DNA from 2 places in the Streptosporangium sp. NBC_01639 genome. Region 1 is predicted to be linked to the other one. Evidence: riboswitches for the same ligand, from Rfam matches in the RefSeq annotation. Region 1 holds a riboswitch; the other holds the start of a gene.
The links. Region 1 has a riboswitch for thiamine pyrophosphate ahead of OHA77_RS20500 (purine-cytosine permease family protein). Riboswitches for the same ligand answer to the same signal wherever they lie in the genome.

Region 1 (7,108 bases):
GGACCTATCCGCACTCCCGCAGAGCAGGCTCCTGAAGGGAGATCTGACCGTTACCGTTACTCACAGTGCTGACAGTGGTGACCACAGCCCAGACCGTGGTCATCTCGTCGTCATGCCTGACCCCCCACCTGGCGGCCAGATACTCGACGATACCGAGGCCCCTGCCCCCCAGCGAGGAGAGCGTGGGGCGTCCGGCGCGCGGCTCCGTGGCGGCCCCTCCGTCACTCACCGCAACCTCGACGTGTTCGTTGGTCCAGCGCCACGCCACCTTGATCTGACCGGACGGTAAAGGATGGGCATGCCGGAGCGCGTTGCTCAGCAGCTCACTCACCACAAGGACCGCATCATCGATCGCGGCCTCGTAGACCCCCCATTCCTGCAGGTCAGAGCAGAGGCGTTGGCGTGCGACAGCGACGCTGGACGGCGCGTACGGTAGCAACACGACGTTCGACGCACTCACCTCCCCGTATCCCTGTTCCCCCTGAGGAATGCACCCCCAGTACGACCGAAATGCCCCGTTAGATGGTCTTAGAAACCGAGCGTCAATTACAGCTTGTGCACATTCGACAATAGATCAGCTCATCTGTTACCAGCTCGTTACCGCACCGGCGTGTCACTTAGGTAAGGGCGCCCGGCGTGTCGGCAATGCGCAGGGCCAGTCGCATGCGGGTGCCGCCGCCGGGACGGGGATGCGCCGACACCTCGGCCCCCTGGGCATGGGCCAGGCTGCGCACGATGTAGAGGCCGAGGCCGACTCCGCCGAACCGGCGGCGGTCGCCGCTGTCCCCTTGGACGAACCGCCCGAAGACGTTCTCCCTGCTCGCCAGGGGGATGCCCACTCCCTCGTCGTCCACGACCACCACCACCCGGTCGCCGGCCACCCACGCCTCGACCCTGATGAGCCCGCCGTCCGGCGAATACTTGAAGGCGTTCTCCAGGAGCTGACCAAGCATGATGTCGGTGGCGAACGCGTCACCGGAGACCAGGGGCAGGCCTTCGGGAATGTCCACCTCGACCCGGTGCAGCTCCGACAGGACCGGCAGGCCCAGCGTGGCGGCCTGGAGCAGCTCGGCGAGGTCGAACCCCTCGATTCTGATCACGAGCTCGCCCGCTCCGGCACGGGAGCCCAGCAGCAGGTGGTCCATGAGCTGGCCGAGAGAGGACGCCCGCTCGGCGATGGTGTGCACGGCGGCGCGGCGCTCGATGTCGGTCATGCTGTCCCAGCGCGAGTCGAGCGTGCCGGCGAAACCGCGGACCACCGTGATCGGGGTGCGCAGCTCGTGGCTGGTGGTGGCGAGAAACAGATCCTTGGCCTCCTCCAGCTCCTTGGCCCGGGTGATGTCGCGGAAGTCGATCACGATCTCACCCGTCTCCACGATCTCCGCGCAGAGCACGTCCAGCCACACGCCGGAAGGCAGCTGAAGAGTGAGCTTGTCACCCGGTTCGGGCAGCTGGAACGGCGGAGGACCGCCGATCACCTCGGCCGCGTGGAAACCCGTCAGGTCGGCGGCGGCCGGGTTCCACTGGATGACCCGGCCCAGGCTGTCGAGGACCGCGATGCCGTCGGCGCTGGCGTCGAACACCGCCCGCTCGTGGGCGCGCTGCCGTACGGCCTCCTGGTAGGCCATCGCGTTACCGACGGCGATCCCGGCGTGCCCGGCGAGCAGTTCGAGCAGCTCCAGCTCCACGTGGCCCGCCTTGTGCTTGGCGAACAGAGCGTACAGCGCCCCGTACGGCCGGCCGGCCACCGCCGCCACGCCGAGCGCGATGGTGTGCAGGCCGGGGAGCTGCGACCAGATCAGCTCGTCCAGCCGGGCCTGCTCCCCCGTCTCCAACATCACCGTCCGGCCGGTCCTCAGCAGCTTGCCGACCAGGCTCGTGCGCAGGTCGGCGGTGGAGTCGCGCAGGGAGTCGGGGAGGCGGTGGCTGGCCACGAGGCGGAGCCGATCCCCTTCGATGAGCACGAACCCGCCCGCGTCCGCCCCGGTCAGCTCGGTGAGACTGGCCGCGATCCGGTCGAGCACCGCGGGCAGCTCGCGTTCGGCGTTGATGTCGGCGACCACGTCGGTGAGCCTGCGGACCAGCTGTGCCCGGTGGAGGGCCCGGTCGTGGGCGGTCTCGTCGTCCTGGGCCGGGTGGTAGACGCTGACGTAGCCGAGCAGGACCCCCGCCTCGGATCGCAGGGTGCCGGTGTCCACCCGTACGTCGATCAGGCTGCCGTCCTGCCGGAACCGCTTGGTCCGCAGGGAGACCTGGCCACCGGTGCGGACCCGCTCCAGGACCGCGTTGTGCTCGGCCATGAGCTCTTCGGGGACCACCGGGGCGCGGCGGCCGAGCATCTCCGCGGCGGACCAGCCGAACAGGCGCTCGGCGGCGGGGTTCCATGTCAGGACCGTCTGATCCCGGTCCAGGGCGATGATCGCGTTGGGTGCGCCGGCGACGACCGCACGGCCGATGTCATCGTCACTGGCAACCCTGTTGTCACCCACACACCCATAGTGCCGTGTTAACCGGCCTGATCTTGGCACTTTCGTCCGCATGTGCTGCCACCCGTCGGAGTGATCCGTCCGATACGCTGCGGTCACCACACACCTGGATACGAAAGGGTGGGGCCGTGTCATCCGGTGACATCGACGCATTGCTACGGGTGACCTCGCCCGACTACATAGGGAAAACCCATCCCGACATCGCGTTCGGCACGCTGGACGGCCCGGTGGGGCGCCTCATCCTGGCGGTGACGAACCGGGGCGTGGTGGCGTGCAGCTACGAGGACGAGAACGTCGTCTTCGAGCGCGTCAGCAGGGAGATCGGTTCCTTCATCGGACCGGATGCCCGGCGGCTCGACCCGGTCCGCCGGGAGCTGGACGCCTACTTCTCCGGCAGGCTGCGCGCCTTCACCACCACGGCCGACCTGCGGCTGGCGACCTCGTTCGCCAGGACGGTGCTGCAGATGATGATGGCGGTGCCGTACGGAACGACGACCACCTACCGGGAGATCGCCGAACGGATCGGCAGGCCGAGGGCGCTGCGCGCGGTCGGCAACGCGCTGGGGAGCAACCCGGTCTGCGTGATCGTGCCCTGTCATCGGGTGGTCGAGAGCGACGTCGTCCTCGGCGGTTACGCGGGGGGTGCGACCGCCAAGGAGCGCCTGCTCCGGGTCGAACGGGCCAACAGGACCCACCCGCCCACCGGCCCGTAGGCCGCGTCAGCGGAGCCTCGCCGGTGAGGGGGCGTCCGGCGGCGACCCGAGCGGGACCGGGCTCACCGGGACCTCTCCGGGCACCACCACCGGGTGCCGCCGGCGATCCCCCGGTGCCGGTCGCCGGTGCCCCTCGGCGCCCCTGCCGGGTGCCGCTTTCCGGCGGCACCCGGTGCCGCCTGCCGGGCCGTCTTCGGGTTACGGCACACCGTGCGGCCTACCGGGCCGTCTCCGGGTACGGCACACCGACCGTCTTCGCGGTATAGCGCACCGGCCGTCTTCGGGTACGGCTCACCGGCGCCGGCGGAGCGCGCCGAGACCGAGGGTGAGCAGGCCCGCGACGAGGAACGCCCCGATGGCCGCGCTCATCCACGGCTGCCGGGTGAGGCCGATGGCCTGCCGGGCACCGTCCCAGATCTGCGCCCACCACGAAACGGTCGAGGGCGCGGCGAGCAGCCACCAGGTGGCGAACCCGAGCACCCACGGGATCACCATGAGCCGGCGGGAGGGCGCGTTCTCCGAGGTGTCCCAGTCCCTGCCGTGGCCGAGCAGGAAGTAGTCGACCGCCAGTACGCCGAGCATCGGCACGAACACCGCGCCGATGATGCCGAGGAACGCGCTGTAGGAGTTGACGTCGACGACGAGGGCGATGCCCGTGGTCAGCACGCCGATGACCACGGAGAAGATCCGGCGGTCCACCCTCGGCATGAGGTTCTGCAGCGACATCGCCGTGGAGTAGACGTTCGCGAACGACTGGTCGGTCTCGCGCAGCACGAGGACTCCGAAGAACAACGCGCCGAGCGGCGCCGCCACGAACGGGGCGAACACGGCGGTCGGCTGGTCCAGCACCGCGCCGTGACCGGCGAGCGCCACCGCGTAGATGCCGACGGCCAGGCACGCCACCTGCGCGACGGTGTAGCCGCCGACGACGCCGGTGAAGGCCGCGCGGCTGGATCGCGAGTGCCGGGCGTAGTCCGCCGCGACCGGCACCCACGAGACGGAAAGGGCGATCACGAAGTCCACGGCCGGCGCGAAGGCGTCCCACGAACCGCCGGTCTGGGCGGGGGTCTCACGGAGGAAGACCACCGCGAACCAGATCATCGAGATGATCACCCCGGCTGTGACGAAACGCCGGATCAGCCGGATGGCGCCCAGGGGGTAGATCGTCAGCGCCGTCGTGAGGACACCGGCCGCGATAGCCCAGACCGCGTAGGGGACGGATGTCCCGAAAATGGCCTGTGCGCCCATCGCGACGACCCACAGCTCGAACGCGCCCCAGCCGATCATCTGGATGATGTTGAGCACGGTCGGGACGGAGGAGAGCCGCGCGCCGAACAGCCCGCGCAGCAGCACCATCGCGGGCTGACCGGTCTGCGCACCCGGCACCGCGGCGAGGCCGACCATCGCGGTGCCGATGAGGCTGCCGACCAGGGAGGCGGTCAGCGCCGCGGTGAAGGTGAGCGGGTTGTCGTCGAGCAGTGGGTTGATCAGGAAGAGCGCGAAGGAGAACCCGAGCAGGCTGACGCCCAGGTTCGCCCAGAAGGCGCCCTGGTCGAGCGCGCCGAGAATCTTCGGTGGAGCGTGGTCGAGGGTGAGAGGGGCCTCGGCATGCTTGGCGACAATGACGTCGGACGCCATGAAACGCTCCCTACGCCGGCATTACCCGGACAGGTTCATGCGGTCGGCGGCGCGTCGGAGGGGCCGCGTGCCCCTCTGCGTGGTTCCGCCCTCTCAGCCCGGTCTCGCCCAAGCTCCCGCGATAGACAATTCGCCCCGAATTATGTCATTCATTCCTTTCGGCGCAAGGGTGGGGATCCTCGCGAGGCCGGTTCCACACCTGGCCGGTTCCTCGCGAGGACAGGTCAGGCGACGAACGGGTCCTGCCCGCTCTCGCTGACCATGGGACGCCCGGCGAACTCCCAGGCCTGCATGCCCCCGCCGACGTTGATCGCGTCCCAGCCGACGTGGCCGAGCCAGGCGGCGGCGTTCGCGGAACGGCCGCCGACGCGGCAGACCACGTAGACGGGTGCGTCCTTGGGCACCTCCTCGACCCGGGCCTGCAGTTCCCCGAGCGGAATATGGACGGCCGTGGGCGCGTGCCCGGCCTGCCACTCATCGTTCTCTCTCACATCGAGCAGGAACGCGCCGTCCGGCACGTCCCGCACGTCGACCTCAGAAAAGCTCATGAACCCATTCTTTCAATTCCGTCACCAGATGGGGCACGAAGCGGCTCAACCGCCCGCGACCTCGTCAAACATATGTGCGTATATCCGCATATCGTCACCCACGTGTATCCGCATGTCGTCACCCGCGAGGTTCCTCCGCGCCGCCTGGGCGACAGGCGGAAACTTCGGGATGTCCGCCCCCGACACCCCGGCAGTGCCTGCGACGTAGGGTCGGGTGATGACGACCATCGCTGAGGAAGTCCTCCTGCTCGCCTACAGCGAGGACGAGGGAAGACAACTGGTCGGCTCGTCGGAGCTCGACGCCGCACTCGGCGGCGCCCTCCTGGCGGAGCTGGCCGTCAACGGCCGGATCGACCTGGCCGACAAGAAGGTCACCGTCCTGGATCCCACGCCCCTCGGAGACGAGGAACTGGACACGACGCTGGCTCGGATCGCCGCGGAGCCCAAGGAGCGCAAACCCGACTGGTGGGTCTACAAGCTCCACTCGGCCAAACTCCGCAAGCGTCTGCTCACCCGCCTGGCCGAGCAGGGCGTGTTGCGCGAGGAGCAGCGGAAGATCCTCGGGATCTTCCCCAGCACCCGTTACCCGGAGAGTGACCCCCGGGTGGAGGAGGAGATCCGCGAGCGCGTCCGGAGCGTGCTGTCCGGAGCCGTCCCCGACGAGCGGGTGGCGGTCCTCGTCGCCGTCCTGCACGCGGCCAAGGTCGATCGCAAGGCGTTCCCCGACGCGAACAGGGAACGCATCAAAGAGATCACCGAGGGCGACTGGGCGGGCAAGGCGGTCGCCAAGACCATCGCCGCGATCAACTCCGCCGTCATGACCGCGGTGATCGCAGGATCCGTCGCCGCGAGCAGTTCGGCCTCAAGCGGCTGAGCCTCACCGGCAGGGCGTCGCCGACGCCCTGCCGCACCCCCGCGCGACTAGCCCAGGGCGTCCTTGGGGACCGGCTTGTCCTGGGCCAGAGCCCTGAACATGCGCAGGGCCTTGGCGGTGTCCCACTTGACGACGTCCTGGCCGTTGATGTTGGGCAGGGAGCCGACCGGGACGACCGTGGTCACCGGGTTGTCCCCCATGGCCAGGCCGAGGGAGAGCAGGTTGAAGGCACCGGTCTCCTGGCCGACCGCGACGGAGTCGGCGGCGCTCAACGCGAGCGGGACGGATCGGAAGGGATTGATCAGGACCCCGGGGCTGGCCGCCTTCTTGACCACCGCGGAGAAGAACTGGCGCTGGCGCTGGGTCCGCTCGAAGTCGGGGATGGAGCCGGTGGCGCGGGTGCGGACGTAGCCGAGGGCCGTGCCGCCGTCCATCGTCTGCAGGCCCTTCTTCAAGTCGATGCCCGCCTTGGGGTCCTTGATGGCCTGCTTGACGTTGATGTCGACCCCGCCGACGGCGTCCACGATGCCCACGAAACCGCCGAAGCCGATCTCCATGTAGTGGTCGATCCGGAGCCCGGTCACCTGCTCGATGGTCTTGGAGAGCAGCTTGGGGCCACCGTTGGAGTAGGCGTAGGCGGCGTTGAGCTTGTCGCTGCCGTGGCCGTCGATCGGCACGTAGGAGTCACGCGGAAGGCTGACCAGGGTCGGGCGGTCACCGCTGTCGGGGACGTGCAGCAGCATCATCGTGTCGGTCCGGCGACCGACCGCACGGCCGGTGGCGAGCTTCCTGCGCTGGGCCTTGGTGAGGCCCGCCCGGCTGTCGGAGCCGACCAGCAACCAGTTCGTG
Region 2 (7,108 bases), 4.0 Mb from region 1:
GGTCCGCAATCCGGAGAAGCTGCGGCCGTGGGTGCCGGACGGCGGACCTGTCCGGCCGATCATGTGACCGGTCCGTGCCCGGGTCGTCGTCGTGACACGAGGCGGAGAGATCTGACAGGCGCTGTCGCATAGCCCCTGCGAGGGAGTCATGGGCGCTTCCGGGCTTCCGGTTTCTGTCACCCGCATGGTCCACGCGGGCGCGTCGGCAACGCCGGCGCTCTCATCCGCAAAAGCCGCTGTACCGACTGCGATGACCGTTTATCAGTTTGCCGCCGGCCGACCCGGTCGGATAGGAAGCTTGCATGCTAAAGGGCAGCAAGGTCGGGCTCAGGGCCCGGCACGAGGACGACATTCCGATCCTGCAGGCCGAGCTCTACGACGACGTGGTCACCCACTCGCGGGCCCAAGGCCGGCCGTGGCGGCCGATCACGCCCGGCTCGAAGGACTCGCAGCTCGTGGTGGACGACAAGGAGCAAGGGCACGTCCCGTTCTCCGTGGTGGAGCTGGACGGCGGCACGCTGGTCGGCACCGCGGTGCTGTGGGGCATCGACAACCACAACCGGTCCGCGCACATCGGGCTGGGACTGCTGGCGTCCGTCCGCGGCAAGGGCTACGGCACCGACGTGGTCGCGGTGCTGTGCCACTACGGTTTCGTCGTGCGCGGCCTGCAACGGCTGCAGATCGAGACGCTGTCGGACAACGTCGCGATGCTGCGCTCCGCCGAGCGCAACGGCTTCGTCCGCGAGGGCGTACTGCGCTCCTCGGCCTGGGTTATGGGCGAGTTCCTGGACGAGGTGCTGCTCGGGCTCCTCGTCCAGGACTGGAAGCCGGACTCGAAAGCCTAGGCTGCCGCCCGGCGGTCGAGGGCGGCCTGCAGAGCCGACATGGACGGCCGAGGGCCAGGACGGCGACGGTTAATGTGTTGTGGTCGTAGTACGGTGCCGCCTACGGTGTCTCGTATGTGTTCCTGATCCGGTCGCGGTCTCACCGCTTTTTCGCGCGATGTCGTTCTGACACGCCGCGCGTCTCCGCCGCCGGATGCCGTTTCCTCGTGTTTCCCGGTGGCCGTCCATGTCCACTGTCGGGAAACCGGAGGTTGCACCCTTGACCCGTCCGTCGCAGCTCACTGTCGCTCATGTCACCAAGGCCTATGTGGGCCATGTCGTACTGGAGGATGTCTCCTTCACCGTCGCCGTGGGTGAGCGGGCCGGTGTCATCGGTGAGAACGGTTCGGGCAAGTCCACTTTGCTGCGTCTTCTCGGGGGGCAGGAGAAGCCGGACGACGGCGAGGTCGTCGTCGTGGCCTCCGGTGGGGTCGGTTATCTCGATCAGACGTTGGATCTGCCTGCTACCAGTACCGTTCAGGATGCCGCCGATGCGGCGCTGGCCGATCTGCGTGATCTGGAACGCCGTATCCGTGAGGCTGAGGAGTCGCTGGCCGATGCCTCGCCGGAGGAGTTGGCGCTCTACGGTGATCTGGTCGCGGCTTATGAGGCGCGTGACGGTTACGGGGCCGATGCGCGGATCGACGCGGCGATGCATGGTCTCGGTGTCGCTCATCTGGCCCGGGATCGGCGGCTCGGTGGGCTGTCGGGTGGTGAGCGGTCTCGGCTGGCGTTGGCGTGTGTGCTGGCCGCCGCGCCTGAGGTGCTCCTGCTCGACGAGCCGACCAACGACCTGGACGAGGCGGCGGTGACATGGCTGGAGAACCGGCTGCGCGCCCACCGCGGCACCGTCGTGACGGTCACCCACGACCGGACGTTCCTGGAACGGGTCGCCACCACGATCCTGGAGGTCGACCACGACCGCCGTACCGTCACCCGGTACGGCGACGGCTGGGACGGCTACCTGGCGGCGAAGGCCGCGGCCCGGCGCCGCTGGGAGCAGGACTACCAGGAGTGGCTGGCTGAGATCGACCGCCAGACCGACCTCGCCGGCACGGGCGCCGTACGGCTGGCCTCCAGCGTCTGGTCCGGCGACCGTCCCCGTACGGCAGGCCACCGCCGCTCGCATGAGGCAGGGCTGTCAGGCCAGATCCGCAAGGCCCGGGAGCGGCTGCGTCGCCTGAGTGAGGAGCCGGTCCCACGTCCGCCCGACCCGCTGCGCTTCACCGCCCGGTTCGGCGGCGACGCGGGTAGCGCCGACGACGCCCTCCGGCTCGGCGGCGGTGACGTGGGTGCCGCAGGTGGCAACGATGGTTCCGTCCGGCCCGGCGGCGGTGACGTAGGTGGCGTCGGCCGGCCGGTCCGGGGAACCGGCGCCGGACCGGGCGATGCCGTCCGGAGCGGTGGTGAGGCCGGCGCCGCGCCGCTGGCCGCGCTGAACGGCGTCCGGGTCGGCGACCGGCTCGCCGTCGAGGAGTTCGCGCTCGCGCCCGGTCAGCGGGTGCTGCTCACCGGACCCAACGGGGCGGGCAAGACGACGTTCCTGCGGGTGCTCGCCGGGGACCTCGCCCAGGACGCCGGCACCGTGCGCCGTCCCGAGCGGATCGGCTACCTGCGCCAGGAGATACCCGTCAGACGGTCCAAGGGCGCGGTGCTGGCCGCTTACGCCAAAGGACTGCCGGGGTCGCTGGAGGAGCACGCGGCGGCGCTTCTCGCGCTGGGACTGTTCCAGCGCGAGGACCTCCTCAAGCCGCTGGCCGCGCTCTCCATCGGGCAGCAGCGCCGCCTGGAGCTGGCGCGGCTGGTGAGCCGCCCCGTCGACCTGCTGATCCTGGACGAGCCGACCAACCATTTCTCGCTCACCCTCGTCGAGGAACTCCAGGAGGCGCTGGCCGCCTACCCGGGCGCCCTGGTGGTGGTCTCCCACGACCGTCGTTTCCGCGACGACTTCGTCGGGTCGCACGCCGTACTGCGCGCGGGCAGGCTGCTGAGCTGAGGGTCCGCCCGGTCGGGGTCATCGGCGGGCGAGGTCTCCGCCCAGTGACGGGCGGAGGGGTTCGCAGGCGTGACGGCGGGCGTCAGCCGCCGGGCCGCCACTGTTCCGTGGGCCAGGTCTCCTGGTGCCAGGCGCTGTCCCAGAACATCCACTCGTACTCCGTGGCCTGGACGAACGCCTCGGTCATGGCCGCGCGCGTCTCGCCGTCCGCCCCGGCCGCCAGCCGGTCGGCGATCTCCTTGGCCCGCTCGACCGACTTGGCGAAGTCCGGATCGGCGTAGGTGGAGATCCACGCGCGGTAGGGGTGGTCGGCGACGTCGCCGACCTGCTGCAGCAGCGCCGCCCCCACGTCCTGGTAGACCCAGAAACACGGCAGGAGGGCGGCCACGAGCACCGGGTACGGCGCGGCCAGCGCGACGGCCTGGAGGAAGGAGGAGTAGCCGAGGCAGGTGGGCGAGGTGCGGATGCCCGAGAGGTCGGCGGCGCTCAGGCCGTACTCCTCGATGTAGCCCTCGTGCAGGGTCCGCTCGGCGGCCAGTGCGGCGTGCGCGCTGTCCGCCCAGAACGCGGCCTCCTCAGGGTCGCCGGCCCGCACCGAGGCGGTGGCGAGCGCCTTGGAGAACGCCTCGAGATATCGGGCGTCCTGCACGATATAGAAGGCGAACCGCCTGCGATCGAGCGTGCCCTCGCCGAGCGCGGTGTTGAAGGGGTGCTCGTGGATGGCGCGCAGCAGTGCGGTGGAGCGGGCCCAGACGTCGTCGCAGAACATGACGTCCCTTCGCTAGTTCGAACTAGATCAGGTTCGACGGGTGTGCTCTCAGCCCCGGACCTGCCGGGGCACCCCGCGTCGCGAGTAGGTTAACAGCTCGCTCGTCGGCGGCGGTCACCCCGGTGGTGCCGTGGCGGCGACTCCCGGATCAGGGCGACAGCGGTGGTGCGCGCTCCGCATCCGGGCCGCATCGGCAGGCCATCGGTTCCGGGTGAGACCGCGTCCGGAGGATCAGTCCGCCAAGCGCGTGAGCACCTCACGCATGTCGTCATAGGTGCCCGGTACGTCCGTGGACTTTCCCAGCCGGTGGCTCTCCAGCCGGACGGCGCCCACGTGCCGGGCCCGATAGAACAGCGACCGCAGCGCGGCGCCGGGCGTGGACGACAGCGGTCCGTACGTCTCCCAGAACGCGTCCCGCTCCGTGCCCGGTCGCCGGCCGGCCATGGAGATCGTCCAGTCGGACTCCGGGTCGCCCCACGACGTTCGGTCGCAGTCGAACACGCCGGTGATCGTGGGCTCCGGCGCGCCATCCGAGACCTGCAACCTGCCTGTCGGCGACCGGGGCGGGAAGTCGCCGGCCCTCGGAAGGACCGGCGACGATCGTCATCGAGAGATCTCGTACGGAATGATCTCCGCGAGGGAGGAGGCCCCGTTCATGCCGTAGTCCACGCGCAGCCTCACGTATCTGGCCGCGACACCCTGCATGTCGACGTCGTTCGGCGCCGTCATGCGCGGCCACTCGACCCGCTTGACGTCCCTGAACGTCGTGCCGTCGCCGCTCACCTGCACCACGCCCTTCAGGACGGTGCCGTTCATGTCGTAGCCCAGTTTGGGCTGGAACCGGACCGCGGACAGGGCCCGGACCCGCCCGAGGTCGACCGTGATGAAGTGGGGCTGGGGCGCGATCTCCGGGTAGTTGGAGTGGTAGTCGGTCGTGAGATCGCCGTCGACCGCCCGGACAGGGTCGCCGACGCCGGGCTTGAAGGTGGTCGCCGTCGCGCTGAGCTCGGTCGGCGGGACCGGGGTGCCGACCGGGGTGGCGGGCCAGACGCCGGGGGCGTTCTCTGGCTCCTCGCTGACGATCGGCCGGTCGGGGCCCGTTCCCTCTCCGCGGACCACCACGTCGGTGACGACCGCGCTGTGGTCGGAGTAGAACGGATAGGTCTCGTCGAGGGCGCTGCCCTGGTGGCGGGACAGGCGGCGGTCGTCCGTGCGCGAGCCGAGGACGCGGACGTCCTCGCCTCGCGTGAACACGTAGTCGGTGCGGGCGGGCGCGGAGCGGTAGCCGCTCAGCGAGCTCCAGGTGCGGCCGGGGTAACGCCCGGCGTCGGCGTTGGCGTGGCGGAAGGTGTCGACGAAGCCGGCATCGGTGAACATCTTGGTCAACGGCCACGGCAATACCATGCCCGCGTGCCCGCGCGCGTTCTTGAACTGCTCGGTCCAGTCCAGGTGCGGCCAGGCGTTGAGATCTCCGCCCATGAGCACCGGGGCGTCGTCATCGCCGATGAAGGACGGCAGCGCCTTTTCCAGGATGGCCTTGCCCATGGCGACGCGACGGAAGCGGTCGTCGTCGAGGAGCTGCGCGTCGGTCTTCGTCCGGGGCCGGCCGTAGAGGTTCTGCACGGCCGCCTCGTGGGTGTCCCAGTTGGCGGAGATCTCGTGCCAGGTCCACATGCTGAAGGCGTGGACGTGTTCGCCGTTGGGCAGGCCGAGCCGGGCGCCACCGAGGTTGAACGAGGTGATGTCCGCGTCGGCGTAGCGCGGGTAGACCTTCTCGATCTTGAGCTTCGTGTACAGCCACAGGTTGTCGCCGTTGACGCTGTAGTCCGCCGGCTGGGTGAGCTGCGCGGCGGAGAACCGCTCGCCCGCCGGCCGTCCGGCGTTCAGCCCGTCAAGGATCTTCTGCCCCGATCCGTACCCCTCGACCACGAACAGGACGTCGGGATCGACCTCATTGAGGTACTCGATCATCTGCCTGAGGTTCTCGCCCGTCTTCTCCTGGCCGTTGATCGTGCCACCGACGTAGAGGTTCCACGCCATCAGCCGCAGCGGTGTGCCCACCTGCTTCTCCGGCAGGGACTTGACGGTGGCGTCGACCGTCACCTGGTGCTCGGGCAGCAGGAAGGGACGGGTTCGGGCACCCCCCGTACTGCTGTAGATGGTCTCCCGCGCCCATACCTGGTCACCGCTCCTGACGGTGGCGGTGAACTCCTCCACCTGGTGCGGGCGCGGATTCCCGGTCCACACCACCGTACAGATACGACCGCCCCGGTCCGAGTCGCATTCCATCCGGTGCGGGGGCGACTGGGCCACGGCCGCGGCCGGGGGTGCCGGGGTCAGCAGCCCGGCGAGGGCCAGGGCGACGGCTAAGGGCGGGATCAATCTGCGCATGAGCTGTCCTTTACCGGAGGGTGCCGAGCATGTGGCCGGCGGTGTGCGGGGGGTGAGTGCGTGTGGAGGGGGGGTCTTCGAGGCGAAGGCATGGGCGGAAGGGGCTGTCAGGCGAGGCGCTGGGGAGCGCAAGGGCGGGAAATCGTGCCTTCCGGTGAGAAGAAGTACGTGTCCACGTGGTCCAGCGCCAGGCAGGCCGCGCCGAGGGCGACGCATTCCTCACCGAGCGTCGAGGGCCGGATCTCGGGGACGCGCAGGCAGTGGGGTTCGAGGGCCCGGCGCAGTGCGGGCAGCAGGACGTCGGCAGAGCGGGAGAATCCGCCACCGAGGACGACCAGTTCGGGGTCCAAGGTCAGGACCATGGCGGCGGTGCCGAGCGCGAGATGGTGGGCGTAGGTGTCGACGGCTGCCATGGCGCCAGGGTCGCCGGCACGGGCGGCCGTGAAGACGAGCCCGGCGGCGTCCTCGGGCGGGGCGCCCTGGGCGGCGGGGGAGCCCTCCAAGTGAGCGGCCATGGTGCGCCAGCCGGTCATCTTCATGAGGCCGACCTCCCCGGTGGCGCCGCTGAAGCCGTGGTGGAGCCGGCCGTTGAGGATGAGCGCGGCCCCGGGTCGGCGGCCGGCGTGCAGGTAGACGAGGTCGCGGACGCCTGCCGCGACGCCCAGTCGCTGTTCGGCGAGGGCGGCGAGCTTGCTGTCGTTCTCGATGGTGATCGGGCAGGGCAGCAGCTGCCCGAGATGGCCGATGAGGTCGACGCCGGGCCAGTCGGGGAGGTCGTCGACCCGGGTGATCAGGCCTTCCCTGTTGACGACGCCGGTGCTTCCGGCGGCGACGCCCCACAGGTCGGGCGCGATCAGGCCGGAGGCGACGAGCGCGGCATCGATGGCCCTGCCCACGGCGTCCAGCCGTTCGTGTCGGGTGGTACGCCGGGTCACGGCGACCCGGCCGCTGGCGACAGTCCGGCCGGCGAGGTCGGTGACCATGGCGAGGACCTTGTGAACCCCTATGTCGATGCCGAGCACGTGCCCGGCATCGGCGCGGAAGCGGTACCGCTTGGCGGGTCGGCCC

Region 2: another riboswitch for thiamine pyrophosphate. It lies ahead of OHA77_RS02335 (TenA family protein); the one in region 1 lies ahead of OHA77_RS20500 (purine-cytosine permease family protein).

The regions. Positions count from the first base shown of each region.
Region 1 covers NZ_CP109272.1:4,496,214-4,503,321, forward strand. The annotation lists gene OHA77_RS20485 (ATP-binding protein) at 5-460, opposite strand; gene OHA77_RS20490 (PAS domain S-box protein) at 618-2,540, opposite strand; gene OHA77_RS20495 (methylated-DNA--[protein]-cysteine S-methyltransferase) at 2,615-3,199, shown strand; gene OHA77_RS20500 (purine-cytosine permease family protein) at 3,491-4,837, opposite strand; TPP riboswitch at 4,828-4,967, opposite strand; gene OHA77_RS20505 (rhodanese-like domain-containing protein) at 5,062-5,385, opposite strand; gene OHA77_RS20510 (GPP34 family phosphoprotein) at 5,603-6,259, shown strand; gene OHA77_RS20515 (LCP family protein) at 6,307-7,108, opposite strand, start outside.
Region 2 covers NZ_CP109272.1:492,170-499,277, reverse strand. The annotation lists gene sigJ (RNA polymerase sigma factor SigJ) at 1-67, shown strand, start outside; gene OHA77_RS02345 (GNAT family N-acetyltransferase) at 303-845, shown strand; gene OHA77_RS02340 (ABC-F family ATP-binding cassette domain-containing protein) at 1,105-2,880, shown strand; gene OHA77_RS02335 (TenA family protein) at 2,963-3,649, opposite strand; TPP riboswitch at 3,637-3,735, opposite strand; gene OHA77_RS02330 (hypothetical protein) at 3,881-4,150, opposite strand; gene OHA77_RS02325 (endonuclease/exonuclease/phosphatase family protein) at 4,253-6,040, opposite strand; gene OHA77_RS02320 (ROK family protein) at 6,148-7,108, opposite strand, start outside.